Regions from separate parts of the Streptomyces sp. NPDC004647 genome, predicted to be linked through region 1. Evidence: riboswitches for the same ligand, from Rfam matches in the RefSeq annotation. Region 1 holds a riboswitch; the other holds the start of a gene.
What was found. A riboswitch is a leader RNA that binds a small molecule or an ion and turns the genes downstream of it on or off. The one in region 1 is predicted to bind FMN.
Positions count from the first base shown of each region.

Region 2: it holds a riboswitch for FMN, as region 1 does, so the genes downstream of both, ribB (3,4-dihydroxy-2-butanone-4-phosphate synthase) here and ribD (bifunctional diaminohydroxyphosphoribosylaminopyrimidine deaminase/5-amino-6-(5-phosphoribosylamino)uracil reductase RibD) in region 1, are expected to answer to the same signal.

Region 1 is NZ_JBEXKU010000136.1:3,688-11,021, reverse strand. It holds gene ABZW18_RS32925 (DUF5995 family protein) at 1-49, opposite strand, end outside; gene ABZW18_RS32920 (MFS transporter) at 546-1,817, opposite strand; FMN riboswitch at 2,052-2,182, shown strand; gene ribD (bifunctional diaminohydroxyphosphoribosylaminopyrimidine deaminase/5-amino-6-(5-phosphoribosylamino)uracil reductase RibD) at 2,331-3,464, shown strand; gene ABZW18_RS32910 (riboflavin synthase) at 3,466-4,128, shown strand; partial or broken gene ABZW18_RS32905 (nicotinamide riboside transporter PnuC) at 4,146-4,265, shown strand; gene ABZW18_RS32900 (bifunctional 3,4-dihydroxy-2-butanone-4-phosphate synthase/GTP cyclohydrolase II) at 4,262-5,581, shown strand; gene ribH (6,7-dimethyl-8-ribityllumazine synthase) at 5,655-6,140, shown strand; gene ABZW18_RS32890 (phosphoribosyl-ATP diphosphatase) at 6,192-6,464, shown strand; gene hisG (ATP phosphoribosyltransferase) at 6,566-7,334, shown strand, end outside.
Region 2 is NZ_JBEXKU010000040.1:55,346-62,679, forward strand. It holds gene ABZW18_RS19250 (ABC transporter substrate-binding protein) at 34-1,074, opposite strand; FMN riboswitch at 1,398-1,526, shown strand; partial or broken gene ribB (3,4-dihydroxy-2-butanone-4-phosphate synthase) at 1,670-2,281, shown strand; gene ABZW18_RS19260 (ferritin-like domain-containing protein) at 2,462-3,655, shown strand; gene ABZW18_RS19265 (PaaI family thioesterase) at 3,675-4,172, shown strand; gene ABZW18_RS19270 (acyl carrier protein) at 4,179-4,427, shown strand; gene ABZW18_RS19275 (fatty acyl-AMP ligase) at 4,424-6,115, shown strand; gene ABZW18_RS19280 (isocitrate lyase/phosphoenolpyruvate mutase family protein) at 6,347-7,189, shown strand; gene ABZW18_RS19285 (hypothetical protein) at 7,270-7,334, opposite strand, start outside.

The sequences.
Region 1 (7,334 bases):
CCGCCACGTGGTGCAGGTCCGCCGCCGCGGGCGTTCTCGTCGTGGTCATGCGCACAGGGTGGCAGCGCGGTCCGGAGAGATACGGCCCCTGCTGTCGGCAATGACCGGAACGGCGTAACGGGACGCGCCGGAGCACGGCCTGACGGAACGCGGCAGGCGACTCCGGCGCTCAGGGCGCGCTCCGGCCGCACGGCCCTGGCCGGGGAACGTGACCGGGCCTACCGTGGAGGTATGGCCAGCGACGACGGGCGCCGCGGCTGGAGTGCCGCGAAATTCTCCTGCCCGGTGTGCGATCAACCGGTCCCTGCGGTCGCGGTGAGGCGACGCAAGGTGTTCGGTGCGTACGTCCCGGTGTGGGAGCCGGGGCGCTGCGTGAATCCGGAGTGCCCGCTGAACGCCGCGTCGCGGCAGCAGGAGCCGCAAGCCGGTCCGGGGGGCGCCGGTACCGGAACGGACACCGGGCCCCGAACCGGACCGGAGGCCGGACCGGAGGCCGGACCCGAGGCCGGTTCGGAAACCGGTTCGGAGGACGGGCCCAAGGAGCCTCAGCCCGGCTGAGGCCTGCCCGCCCCGTCCCCGGAGTGCTCGGTCGCTGCCTCCCGCTGCGCCCCGCCCGTGGTGCTCCTGGCGGCTGGGCGCAGTACGCCCGCGCCCAGCACCAGCCCGAAGGCCAATGCCGTGACCAGCCCGAACGACGCCGTCAGCGACGTCGCGTCGGCGATCGAGCCCATCGCGGAGGGCGCGATGAGCCCTGAGGTGTAGGTGATCGTGGCGACGCCCGCGATCGACTGGCTCGGAGCGGGACCGCTGCGGCCCGCCGCCGCGAAGGCCAGCGGGACGACCACCGCGACCCCCAGGCCGATCAGCGCGAACCCGCCCATGGCCATGACTGGATGGGTGGCCGCCACGACCAGCACACCGCCCGCCGTCGCGAGTACACCGCCGACCCGTACGGTCCGTACGGCCCCGAAGCGCCCCACCACGGCGTCCCCGGCCAGCCGTGCCACCGCCATCGTGCAGGCAAAGGCGGTGGTGGAGGCGGCCGCCAGGCCCGCCGAGGTCCCGAGGGAGTCGCGCAGATAGACCGCGGACCAGTCCAGACTCGCGCCCTCCGCGAAGACGGCGCAGAAGCCGACCGCGCCGATGACCAGGGCGGACTTCGGGGGCAGCGCGAAGCGCGGCGGCGGGTGCTCGTCCGGTGCGCTGCGCAGGTCCAGGACCCCCTGGCAGGCGACGGCGCCGAGCACGGTGAGGACGGCGGCGGCGATCGCCAGATGCGCCCGGGCGTCCAGACCGGCGTGGGCGGCGACCGTACCGGCCGCCGAACCCGCCAGCGCCCCCGCGCTCCACATCCCGTGCAGCCCGGACATGATCGGGCGCCCGAGCCGTTCCTCGATCTCCACCCCCAGGGCGTTCATCGCGACATCCGCCATACCGGCCGTGGCGCCGAGGACGAAGAGCGCGCAGCACAGCGCGAGGAAATCGGGGGCGAACGCCGGGAGAACCAGCGCGGCGGTCCACAGGGCGAGCAGCCCGCGCAGGGCGGCCCGGGCACCGAAGCGGTGGCTGATCCGCCCCGCCAGCGGCATCGCCACGGAGGCGCCGACCGCGGGGAAGGCGAGAGCGATGCCGAGTTGGCCCGCACCGATGTCCGTGTGCTCCTGGATCCAGGGGATACGGGTCGCGAAGCTGCCGGTGACCGCGCCGTGCACGGCGAACACGGCGGCGACGGCGATACGGGCGCGGCGCAGGGTCCGTTCCCGGAAACCGGCCGGACCGGCCCCGCCGACTCCGGCCCTCGCGCCGATACTCTCCATCCCGTCACTCCTCCCCGAAGAAACGCCGCGCAAATCCGCCGCGCAATCCGCCGCGCAATGATGATCCCGCTGCGCCGGCCGGTCCGCTGCGGGGCCCCTGCTCGCCGCCCGGGGAACGGCCGCCCTGCCGTAGCGCCCCGCCGCGGCGGTGCGGCCGCGTGAGCCAACCCACAGGGAGGCGGCCTCCACTCGGGCCCGTATCTCATGGCACACTGGGGCCTGTACCAGTGACGTCAGCGCACTCCGGGGTCGGTGAAAGTCCGAACCGGCGGTTACAGTCCGCGACCCGTCCGCCGCCAGCGGCCGGTTGACCAGGTGAAATTCCTGGACCGACGGTTAAAGTCCGGATGGGAGGCAGTGCGCGGCGGGCAAGCACCGGTGCGCCGCCGCCCGGCGGGTCCGTCCTCGCGGACCGCTTTGTACGTCCCGGCCTCGGCGTCCTCCGATGCGTTGTTCCCGCTTCTGTCATTTCGACAGCCCCGGAGTCCGTGCCCGAAGAGGCAGGAGGACCCGGTGGCCCCCGCAGCCCCAGCCGAACGCGCCGCGATGCGCCGCGCCATCGCGCTCGCGGCCCGCGGTCTCGGATCCACCAGCCCCAACCCGGTTGTCGGGTGCGTGATCCTCGACGTCTCCGGACAGATCGTCGGCGAAGGCTGGCACCGGCGGGCCGGGGGGCCGCACGCCGAGGTCGAGGCCCTGCGCGACGCGGGGGAGCGGTCCCGTGGCGGCACCGCTCTGGTCACACTCGAACCCTGCGACCACACCGGCCGCACCGGTCCCTGCACCCAGGCGCTCATCGACGCCGGCATCGCCCGGGTGCGCTACGCCGTCGCCGACCCCAACCCGGCCGCCACCGGCGGCTCCAGCACCCTCGCCGCCGCCGGCATCGAGGTCGAGGGCGGACTGCTCGCCGAGGAGGCCGAGGCGGGCAACCTCGCCTGGCTCACCTCCGTACGCCTCGGCCGCCCCTTCGTGCTCTGGAAGTACGCCGCCACCCTCGACGGCCGGACCGCCGCCGCCGACGGCACCAGCCGATGGATCTCCTCGCCCGAGTCCCGCGCGGACGTCCACCGGCTGCGGGCCCAGGCCGACGCCGTCGTCGTCGGCTCCGGCACCGCCCGCACCGACGACCCGCAGCTCGGTTCGCGCCCGAGGGACGCCGAGTTGCTGGACTCGGGGATCACGCAGCCGCTGCGCGTCGTCGTCGACAGCAACGCCACCGCCGTCAAGCCCGGCGCCCGTGTCCTCGACGGCCATGCGCCGACACTGGTCGCGGTGGCCGAGGACGCCGACGCCGCACACCTCGAAGGTCTCGCCCCGGTCGTCAGGCTCCCCCGTGCGCCCCGCCGGGGCCTGAACATCCCGGCCCTGCTCGACGCCCTCCACGGGCGCGACGTGCGGTCGGTCCTGCTGGAGGGCGGCCCGACCCTCGCCGGCGCCTTCGTCGCGGCCGGCGCCGTCGACCAGGTCGTCGGCTATCTCGCCCCCGCACTGCTCGGCGCGGGCCCCGCGGCGCTCGCCGACGCCGGAATCAGCACGATCGCGCAGGCGTTGCGGCTCGACATCACCGACGCCACGCGACTCGGCCCCGACCTGCGCATCACCGCCGTACCCACCGCCAACGCCACGCCCCCCGAGGAGAGCTGACGTGTTCACCGGAATCGTCGAAGAACTGGGTGAGGTCACCGCCGTCGAGCATCTCGGCGACTCTCTCCCGGCCGCCGCTGAGGGCGACCCCACCCGCTCCGCTCGCTTCCGGCTGCGCGGCCCCGTCGTCACCCAGGGCGCCAAGCACGGCGACTCGATCGCCGTCAACGGCGTCTGCCTCACCGTCGTCGACACCGGCGACGGTGAGTTCACCGCCGATGTGATGGCCGAAACGCTGAGCCGCTCCAGTCTCGGCGCCCTCGTCGTCGGGTCCCGCGTCAACCTCGAACGGCCGATGGCCCTCGGCGGACGCCTCGGCGGCCACATCGTCCAGGGACATGTCGACGGCACGGGCGTCGTCGTCGATCGCAAGCCCGCCGAGCACTGGGAGATCGTCAAGATCGCGCTCCCCGACGACCTGACCCGGTATGTCGTCGAGAAGGGCTCCATCACCGTCGACGGCATCAGCCTCACCGTCGTGGACGCGGGCCCCGACTACTTCACCGTCAGCCTGATCCCGACCACCCTGGCGCTCACCACCCTGGGCATCAAGGAGCCGGGCGACACGGTCAACCTCGAGGTGGACGTCATCGCCAAGTACGTCGAGCGGCTGCTCGGCGCCGGCGCCGACGTCGGCACCATTGCCCGGGAGGCCGTCAAGTGACCGCTCCGGACCGGCTGAACGGCCCTGCCTTCTCCGGCCTCGTCCACGTGATCCATCCCGTCCTCGTCCTGTGGGGAACGCGCGACTGGTGGCTGCGCTCCCGTGGCGCGGCCGTCCTGGAAGGAGCAGCGGCATGACCGCACTGCAGAGCTGGTACGACGGCGACGGCGACGACGAGGACCTGCGGCTGGACCCGGTCGAGCGCGCGATCGCCGACATCGCCGCGGGACGCCCCGTCGTCGTCGTGGACGACGAGAACCGGGAGGACGAGGGCGACCTCGTCATCGCCGCGGAGAAGGCCACTCCGCAGATCGTGGCGTTCATGATGAGCGAGTGCCGCGGGCTGATCTGCGCGCCCATGGAGGGCGTGGACCTGGACCGCCTCGACCTGCCCCAGATGGTCGAGCAGAACACCGAGTCGATGCGTACCGCGTTCACCGTCTCGGTCGACGCCTCGGCCGCGCACGGCGTCAGCACCGGCATCTCCGCCGCCGACCGGGCCACCACCCTCCGGCTGCTCGCCGACGGCACCGCCACCCAGGGCGACTTCGTACGCCCCGGCCACATCTTCCCGCTCCGCGCCCGCCCCGGCGGTGTGCTCGTGCGCAACGGCCACACCGAGGCCGGCGTCGACCTCGCCCGGCTCGCGGGACTGCGCCCGGCTGCCGCGATCGTGGAGATCGCGGCCGAGGACGGCACGATGATGCGGCTGCCCGAGCTGATCCCGTTCGCCCGCAAGCACGGCCTGGCGATCATCTCCATAGAGGACCTGGTGGCGTACCGCAGGTCGTCCGAGCCCACCGTCCGCCGTGAGGCGGAGACCCGGCTGCCCACCGCGTTCGGCGACTTCCAGGCGTACGGCTACCGTTCCACCGTGGACGGCGTCGAGCACATCGCCCTCGTCCAGGGCGACATCGGCGACGGCGAGGACGTCCTGGTACGCGTCCACTCCGAGTGCCTCACCGGCGACATCTTCCACTCGATGCGCTGCGACTGCGGTCCCCAGCTGCACGCCTCGCTCGCGCGGGTCACCACCGAGGGCCGCGGCGTGGTGATCTATCTGCGCGGCCACGAGGGACGCGGCATCGGCCTGATGTCCAAGCTGCGCGCGTATGAGCTCCAGGAGCGCGGCCGGGACACCCTGGACGCCAATCTCGAACTCGGCCTGCCCGCCGACGCACGCGACTACGCCGCGGGCGCCCAGATCCTCACCGACCTCGGCGTACGCAGCCTGCGGCTGTTGACCAACAACCCCGAGAAGACCGCCGCCCTCGTCCGGCACGGACTGAAGGTCACCGACCGGGAGCCGATGCCGGTCCAGGCGGGCGAGCACAATCTCCGGTATCTGCGCACCAAGCGGGACCGGATGGGACACGACCTGCCGTGGCTGGACGCCGAGCTCCCGCTGTCCCCGCTGGGCGGAGCCCGACCCTCCGCCTGCGGCAACCAGTGAGCCCGCGCATGCGGCAGTCGTGCAACCGCACGATATGTACAAGATCAGCACCAGATCAGCACCGAGGAGAGACGTGAGCGGTAAGGGCGCCCCCGAACTGTCCGTGAAGAACTGCGGAGACCTGCGGGTGGCCGTGGTGGCGGCGCAGTGGCACGAGAAGGTGATGGACGGCCTTGTGGACGGCGCACTGCGCGCCCTGCACGAGCTGGGCATCGATGAGCCGACGCTGCTGCGCGTGCCCGGCAGCTTCGAGCTTCCGGTCGTCGCCAAGGTCCTGGCGGGCCGCGGCTATGACGCGGTCGTCGCCCTCGGCGTCGTCATCCGCGGCGGCACCCCGCACTTCGAGTACGTGTGCCAAGGCGTCACCCAGGGCCTCACCCAGGTCACCGTCGACACCGGTGTCCCCATCGGTTTCGGCGTGCTGACCTGCGACAACGAGGAGCAGGCGCTGGACAGGGCCGGCCTGGAGGGCTCGACCGAGGACAAGGGCCACGAAGCGGTCACCGCCGCGGTCTCCACCGCCGCCACGCTGCGTACCGTCGCCGAGCCATGGCGCTGAGGAGCGGGCACTGCACAGCACCCGTAGCGGACCCGGTAGGTTAAGGGCACCATGGCGAACAAGACATTCGAGGAGCTCTTCGCCGAGCTCCAGCACAAAGCCGCCACCGGCGACCCCGGCACCTCCCGCACCGCCGAGCTGGTGGCCGCGGGCGTGCACACCATCGGCAAGAAGGTCGTCGAGGAGGCGGCCGAGGTGTGGATGGCCGCTGAGCACGAGGGCGAGGCCCGTACCGCCGAGGAGATCTCCCAACTCCTGTACCACCTTCAGGTGATGATGGTCGCCAGGGGAATCTCCCTGGACGACGTATACGCTCACCTCTGAGCCGCGGCGAGGGGACGGGCGCGCGCCCGTTCCCCTCGCGCCGCAGCGCCAAGCGAACAACACCCACGGGCACCGGCCCCGAGAACGAAGGAATCCGCTCCATGCTGCGCATTGCCGTCCCCAACAAGGGTTCACTGTCCGAGCCTGCGTCGGCGATGCTCCATGAGGCCGGCTACAAGCAGCGCAAGGACCGCCGCGAACTGGTCCTCGTCGACGCGGACAACGACGTGGAGTTCTTCTTCCTCCGCCCCCGGGACATCGCCGTGTACGTCGGCTCCGGCCGGCTCGACATCGGCATCACCGGCCGCGACCTGCTGCTGGACTCAGGGGCCGACGCCGAGGAGATCGTCCGGCTCGGGTTCGCCGGCTCCACCTTCCGCTACGCGACCCGCCCCGGCACCGCCAAGGACGTCTCCGAGTTCGGCGGCATGACCGTGGCCACCTCCTTCTCCGGCCTGGTCACCCAGCACCTCGCCGACAACGGGGTCGACGCCTCCGTCGTCCGCCTGGACGGCGCCGTCGAGACCGCCATCCAGCTCGGCGTCGCCGAGATCATCGCGGATGTCGTCGAGACCGGCACCACGCTGCGCAATGCGGGACTGGAGATCATCGGCGAGCCGATCCTGGAGTCCGAGGCCGTCGTCATCCAGCGCACCGGCACGTCCACCGACGACCCGAAGGTCCAGCAGTTCCTCCGCCGTATGCAGGGCGTCCTGGTCGCCCGGCGGTACGTGATGATGGACTACGACATCCGCGTCGAGCACGTCGAGCGGGCCGTCGCCCTGACCCCGGGGCTGGAGTCGCCCACGGTCTCCCCGCTGCACCACGAGGGCTGGGTCGCCGTCCGCTCCATGGTTCCGTCCAAGGACG
Region 2 (7,334 bases), on a different contig from region 1:
CCGCAGTCCGACCGGCGGAAGCCGCCCACCGGGCTACGGAAGGTACTTGTTGCTGAAGGCCGAGGTGACGTCGACCTTCTTGGACAGCAGCTTCTGTTCCGCCATGAAGACGGCCATGCTCTGCCAGCGCTCGGCGTCGTGCCGGCCCAGGGCGCCGGCGGAGTTCTTCAACAGCGGCCTGGTGGCGTTCAGTACGGCCAGCGCGTCGCGCTTCTGCTTCTCGCCGGTCAGCCCCGGCACGTAGGTCCTGCTCAGCTCCACCGTCTCCTCCGGGTGGCTGAGGACGAACCGCACCCCGCGCAGGGTGGCGTCGAGGAACTTCCGCAGGTCTCCCGCGCGCTTGTCGGCGACGCTCTGCCGGGCGCCGATGCCGATGGAGACCAGCGGCAGTTCCTTCTCACCGGCGTACGGACTGATGGAGCGCACCGGGAAGTCCGCCTTGTCGAACCCGACTCCCTCGTTGTTGACGTACCCCATCACACCGTCGACCTTGTCCCCGACCAGTGCCGCCTGCTGGGTGAAGCCGATGTTCTTCACATCGACGTCCTTCTCCGTCAGCCCTCCTTCGGAGAGCAGGGCCAGCAGTGCGAAGTACGCCTCCCCGTACGGCCCCGGGATGCCGACGCTCTTCCCCCGCAGGTCCTTCGCCTGCCGGATTCCGGACTTCTCCGGGACCATCAGCGAAACCGGGTAGCGGTGGTAGAGCTGCGCCACGGACACCACCGGGACGGACTTCGAGCGCCCCTGGAGCATTTCGTCGCCGCCGGCCAGCACGGCGTCCTCCCTCCCCGACTCCAGCCCGCCGAAGAGATCTTCACCCGCTGTGTGGTGACGCAGCTTCACGCTCAGCCCCGCCTCCTTGTAATACCCCTTCGCCTCGGCCACGTAGAACGGCGAGAACTGGATGTTGGGCACATAGGTCAGCCCGATTGTCAGTTTCGCGTTCTTGGCGGAACTGCTCCCGGTCGGCTCGGCGCAGGACACCAGCGAGCCGCAGAGAGCCAGGAGGAGGCCGACCACACCGGTGACGAAGCGGAGCCGTGCGGTGGGAGCAAAGGGTTCTGGCTTCATCATGGGTGGTTGTGGACGTCGCATCTCTCTTCGATTCGCTCATGGGGTGGCGGTACGCCAGGTGGCTGCCGCCTGCATGCAAGCACACCGGTGTACGGCGGCCGAGCACGGACATGACGATCTGGCAGGTTGCTGCAACACGCCCGTGCGAACGGGCCCTTGGGTGGCGGCACCTTCCCCGGCGCGCGATGGGTGGCGCTGCCAGCCGGAATGCCGGCGCGGCCCAAGGGCCGGGCCGCGCCCTGCACTTGCCCTGCCGGACGGTCACCCTGGTCCCGCCGGGAACCGCTGTGGCAAGCTGGAGCCGTTGAGTATGCCTACAGCCAACGCGCAGGCGGGGTTCGGTGAAATTCCGAACCGGCGGTGAGAGCCCGCGACCCGGTCGAAGCCATCGACCGGTTGACCCGATGCAATTTCGGGGCCGACGGTTAAAGTCCGGAAGGGAGTTTGCGTGTGGGATATCCATGGGCCGTGCCGCGCAACTCGTGCGCCTGCAATGCGCAGCTCCGGCTCACCCGGTCTCGCCCCACTCCCCTTCTTTCCATCCTCCCCGCCCAGCGTGAAGGTCGCCGGGTTCCACAGGGAGAGGATGTCATCGATGAGCCAGCTCGACAGTGTGGAGGCCGCTCTCGCGGCCATCGCCGCGGGAGGGGCGGCCGTTGTGGCCGACGACGAGGCGCGCGAGAACGAGGGCGACCTGGTGTTCGCCGCAGAGCACGCCACTCCTGAACTGCTGGCCTTCATGGTGCGGTACACATCCGGATACATCTGTGCCCCGCTGACCGAGGCCGAGTGCCACCGGCTCGAACTGCCGCCGATGCATCACACCAACCAGGACCGCCGGGGGACCGCCTACACCGTCACGGTCGACGCCCGCGACGGGGTGAGCACCGGGATCTCCGCCGCGGACCGCGCCCGTACGATCCGGCTGCTGGCCGACCCGGCGACCCTCCCCGAGGACCTCTGCCGTCCGGGCCACGTCGTACCGCTGCGCGGAGTGCCGGGCGGGGTACTGCGCCGCCCGGGGCACACCGAGGCCACGCTGGACCTGGCGCGGCTGGCCGGCTGCCGGGAAGCCGGGGTGCTGTGCGAGCTGGTCAACGACGACGGGACGATGAAGCGCCTGCCCGACCTGCTCCGCTTCGCGGCCGAGCACGGCCTTCCGGTCATCAGTATCGCGGACCTCATCGAATACCGCTGCCGGACCGAGCCGGATGCCGCGGCGGAGTGGCTGAGTCCGGCCGGGGCGGCCTGAGCACTCTCCGGCAGCTTCCTGCAAGAGACGGCTCCTCACCCCCGAATTCGTGTTTCTGTTGCGGTAGTCGGCCCGCACATGGCCGTACTGATCGGAATGCAGACGGAATCGGATGGGGAACCAGGGAGGAGCGTTATGAGCACGGTACGTGTTGCTTTCGTGAACTGCCTTCCGGAAGTGAAACTTCCGGAGCGGCTTTCACTGAGCCGGTTCGGCGAGATCGACCTCGATCGCGTAACCCCCGACGTACTCGCGCGATACCTGCACGAACTGGAAGACGATGTGGAGTTGGCGGCCGTCTTCATCGGAGGTGAGGGGTCGGCCGCTCCTGACGGCGTAGCAACTCTCCGCGATATGCGGGACTTCAACAAGACGCGGGCCTACGTGGTCGGTCCGACCGCGGGCGGACGCGTTCCCGACTGGGCCGAGGCCTACGACGTGGAGGACATCCTGGCGCCGTCCGGTTTCGAGGGCTTCGGGCTCTCGGATTCGGTCGCGCTGGGGTTGCGCGCCTATCACTCGCTGATCCAGGACCCGCTCTACACCGACTTCTACCTGGACTCGACCTACAACAAGATCTTCGACTGGTTCGAGACCACGCGGTGGGACTGGAACGAGATCAACCTCGATCAGCTCAACCCGGAGCTGCTGCGTGAGGATGAGCTCGACTACCTCACGGAGACCGCGATCATTGAATTCGGGACGCTGCCCGGCGCCCATAACTTCCTGCGCGAATGGGAGGGAGAGACCAGCTTCTCCTCCTGGGCACTGATGTGGGGCGCGGAGGAGGCACGGCACTCCCTGGTGCAGGCACGGTATTTGGACCGGCTCGGCGTCAAGGTCCGCTCCAAGCACGCGCTGTACAAGCGTGAGCCCTATCCGATGGGTGACACCCGGCCGGGCACGCTCACGATGAACATCATCTCCGAGGCGCGTGCCGCCGAGTACTACAAGCGCCTCGCGGCAGATACCGAAGAGCCGGTGATCAAGCGCATCTGGAAGTTGCTGCACCGCGACGAGTCACGCCACTGCCGGGCGTTCACGGTCTTCAACGAGGAGCTGTGCGACGGCAACAAGGAGAACCAGATCGCCACCCTGAAGATGGCCTACGTCTGGCTCGCGGACCGCAGCGACGGCATCAAGCATCCGGCCGGCCACTTCTACCCGCACTCCACTTCGGCCAACGGCATCAGGCAGGTCGAGAGCGTCATGGAAGGCGCGACCGACGCCGCCGACAACAAGGTCCTGGCCATCATGCGGAGAGTGGCGGGGGACGACTCGATCGAGTCCCCACGCGACATCAAGAACAAACTCCGGTCCATGATTTAGCCACGCGAGGAGGATGGGAATGCCCGCTTCGCCGGCGACCGAAACAGAGCTGAACTGTTTTGGATGCGCTCCGAACAATCCCATCGGTCTGCACATGTCCTTCGAGCCGGACGGCGAGGGCTTCGTGACCAGCGTAAAACTGGGACCGGATTACGAGTCGTTCCCCGGCATCGTGCACGGGGGAATCATCGCGACGATCCTTGACGAGTTGCTTGCCCAGGCGGTTTACCGCTTGGGCCGGGTATCGGCGTTCACCACAGGGCTGCGGATTCGGTACGGCCGGCCCATGGAGACCGATACCGAGCACGTCGCTCACGCCCGCATCACTGCGCAGGACAGCGTCTCGGTACGGGCCTCCGGCCGGATCGAACTGCCCACGGGTGACCTTGTCGCGGCGGCCGACGGTACGTTCTGCCGGATCACCGACGACGTACTCGATTCCTACGGTGAGCGGTTTCCCGGCGACCTCGCCCGGATACTTCGCGCCGCCAACGGCGCTATACCACAAAGGGGATGATTCTCCATGGATATTCACCAGCGGGTTTGCGCCATCATCAGTCAGCAGTTGAATGTACCGGAAGCGGACTTGAAGCCGGACGTCCACTTCCGTTCGCTTCCGGACTTCGATTCGATGCGGGTGCTCCAGATCATTCTGGAGACCGAGAAGGAATTCGGCATCGAGATCGGGGACGACATCACCTTCCGGATCGCGACCATCGGTGAGTTTCAGGGCCTGGTCGAGAAGCTCTGCGGGCAGGGGGCACCGGAGTGACCCTGCTGAAGGCGCTCGAGCGGGTCGCGAAACGCACCAGTGGGCATGGAGTGCGCCTCCTGAGCGGTGACTCGGGAACTGTCGAGCGGGTGGGATTTGACCAACTCCACGCCCAGGCCCTCAAGGTTGCGGGCGGGCTGCTCGAGCGGGGGGTGGCGCGCGGCGAGCGAGTGGCCATCGCGCTGCCCAGTTCGGTGGACTTCCTCCGGGCGTTCTTCGGGGTGCTGGCCGCAGGCGCGGTGCCCGTGCCGATGCCGCCCCCGTTCCGGTTCGCCGCCCTGGAGATCCATATGCGGCGGATCTCCCTGGCGATGCGCCGGTCGGGGGTCGAGAAGATCCTGACGAACGAGTCGTTCGGTGAACTCCTGGGACCGGCGATCGGCAGCGCCGGCGGGGAGTTCAGCATTCACGTCGTCGGGTCGCTGCTGGAAAGCACGCCGGCGTTCGCCGATGTCGCCGCGAACGAACCGGCGCTGGTCCAGTACACCTCGGGTACCAGCGGTTCTCCCAAGGGCGTGGTGCTGACGCACGAGAACCTGCTGGCCAATGTCAGTGCCATCACCGAGGCGCTGCAGATCACCGAAGCCGACGTGGTGGGGGCCTGGCTGCCCCTCTTCCACGACATGGGCCTGGTCGGAGCGTGCCTCTGCTCCATCCTCAACGACGCGGAACTCTGTCTGCTCCCGCCGGAGGACTTCCTCCGCGATCCGACCCGCTGGGTGCGGATGATCAGTGAGCACCGGGTGTCCATCACCATGGCACCCAACTCCGGCTATCTGCACACCCTGCGCAGAACGCCCGCGGAAGCGGTCCCGGACTTCGATCTCTCCTCGTGGCGCCTCGCGCTCAACGGGGCGGAGGCGGTCGACGCCGAGGTCATGCGGAAGTTCACCGAACACTTCGCTCCGGCGGAATTCAGCCGGACGGCTTTCCTCCCTGTCTACGGGCTGGCTGAGGCCGCACTCGGGGTCGCGTTCCCGCCGATCGACCGCCCGGTGCGGACCACCTGGGTGCGACGCGATCTGCTCGGCGAAGGTATCGCCGCGACCACCTCGGAAGGTGCCCAACTGGCCCGGGAGATCGCCTCGGTCGGCGGGCCGTTATCCGGACTGGAGGTGCGCATCGTCGACGAGGGAGGCAGTGAACTGCGCGACGAGGCACGGGTGGGCGAGCTCCAGGTGCGGGGTTCGTCCGTGACGCGGGGCTACGAGGCCGACGAGCAGGCGACACGGACCGCTGTGGCGGCCGGCGCCTGGGCGCACACCGGTGACCTCGCGTTCCGGCTCGACGACGAGTGGTACATCGTGGGCCGGAAGAAGGAAACGATCATTGTCTTCGGCCAGAACTACCACGCCAGCGATATCGAATCGGTCGCCGGCCGGGTGCCCGGCATCGCCATTCACGGCGTGCTGGCGGTCGGCGTCCCCACCCCGGAGGGGGAGCGGCTCGGGCTGCTCGTGGAGACCAGGGAGAAGGATCCGGCGGCCCGTGGCGATCTCCGGGGGCAGCTTCGGTACGCGGTGTCCGCCGCTCTCGGAATCACTCCGTCGGAGGTGGTGTTCGTCGACAAGGGCAGACTTCCGCGGACCTCGAGCGGAAAATTGCAACGCCACGGTATTCAGGAGCTCTACGAAGAGTGTGCTCAGGAAGCCGCCGCTTCCCTCCAGCCCGGCGAGAAGATGTTCTGAACCGCAGGAGAACGTCAACGCCCCGTACGGAAAGCCCGTACGGGGCATCGTCATGCAAATCCCCGGAACGTTCCTGAAGATGAACAGCGATTTACAGCTTCCTGCCTGGTGGTTGAGCGGGCCCTCTCGGTGTGTGAATAGTGGTGGTCGGGTCGGCAGGCACGCAGTGAAGTGGGTGTGAATCCATGTGGTGCCCGCCCACAGTGAGCTGAATTCCACTCAGGGAGAATCGTGACAACATTGACCCCCATGGCCCGGCTGCGTGCTTCCCTCTCCGCGCCGACGCACCCTGCCGTTATCGTCGGCGCACACAATCCGGTGACCGCTGCTCTCCTGGAGGCTGCCGACTTCGACGGAGCGTGGATCAGCAGCCTCGAGATGTCTCTCGTCCACGGTCTGGAGGACCGCAACCTGCTCGGCATACATGAAGTCGCGGAGAGCATTCATTACATTCGTGCGGCGAGCCGGCTTCCCCTGGTGGTGGACGCCGACAACGGATACGGCTCCGTACACTCCACCCGCCGCGCGGTGCGTGAATTCGAGGCGGCCGGAGCCTCCGCCGTCTGCCTGGAGGACTCCACGTTCCCGAAGGAGAACAGCTTCATCGACGGCAGTGCCGACCTGCTCGACGTCACCGAGCACCAGCGGCGCATTTCGGCCGCAAAAGAGGCCCAGAAGGATCCGGACTTTCTCGTGATCGCACGCACGGAGGCCCTCATCAGGGGGTACGGGATCGCGGAGGCGGTGAGCCGCGGCGCCGCCTATGCCGAAGCCGGAGCCGACCTGGTGCTGCTGCACAGCCGGGTGCCCCGTGGCGTCGAAGCGCTGCAGGCGGCCGCCGCGTGGCAGGGCGGCGTGCCGCTCGTGACGGTGCCCACAGCGTTCCCCGAGCTGCCGCCGAGCGAGCTGCACGCAGCCGGGTTCTCCCTGGTCATCTACGCCAACCAGTTACTGCGCTCCTCGGTGCGGGCCATGCAGGAGACGCTCGACAAGCTGCGCAACGCGCAGTCCGTGGAAGAGGACTGCGTACCCATGCAGGACTTGCTGAAGCTCGCCGAGGGTTTCCCGGGCTGACCGCCCGGCCTCCCGTGCCGGAGACGTGAAGCCGGCGGTGCGGCACACTCCGATCCTCACCCCCCGATCGGTGGGCGCCGTCAGCTGCCGTGCTCCGGCGGCTCCGGCCGCTCCGGCGGTTCCATGTCGACCAACTTCTCGAAAA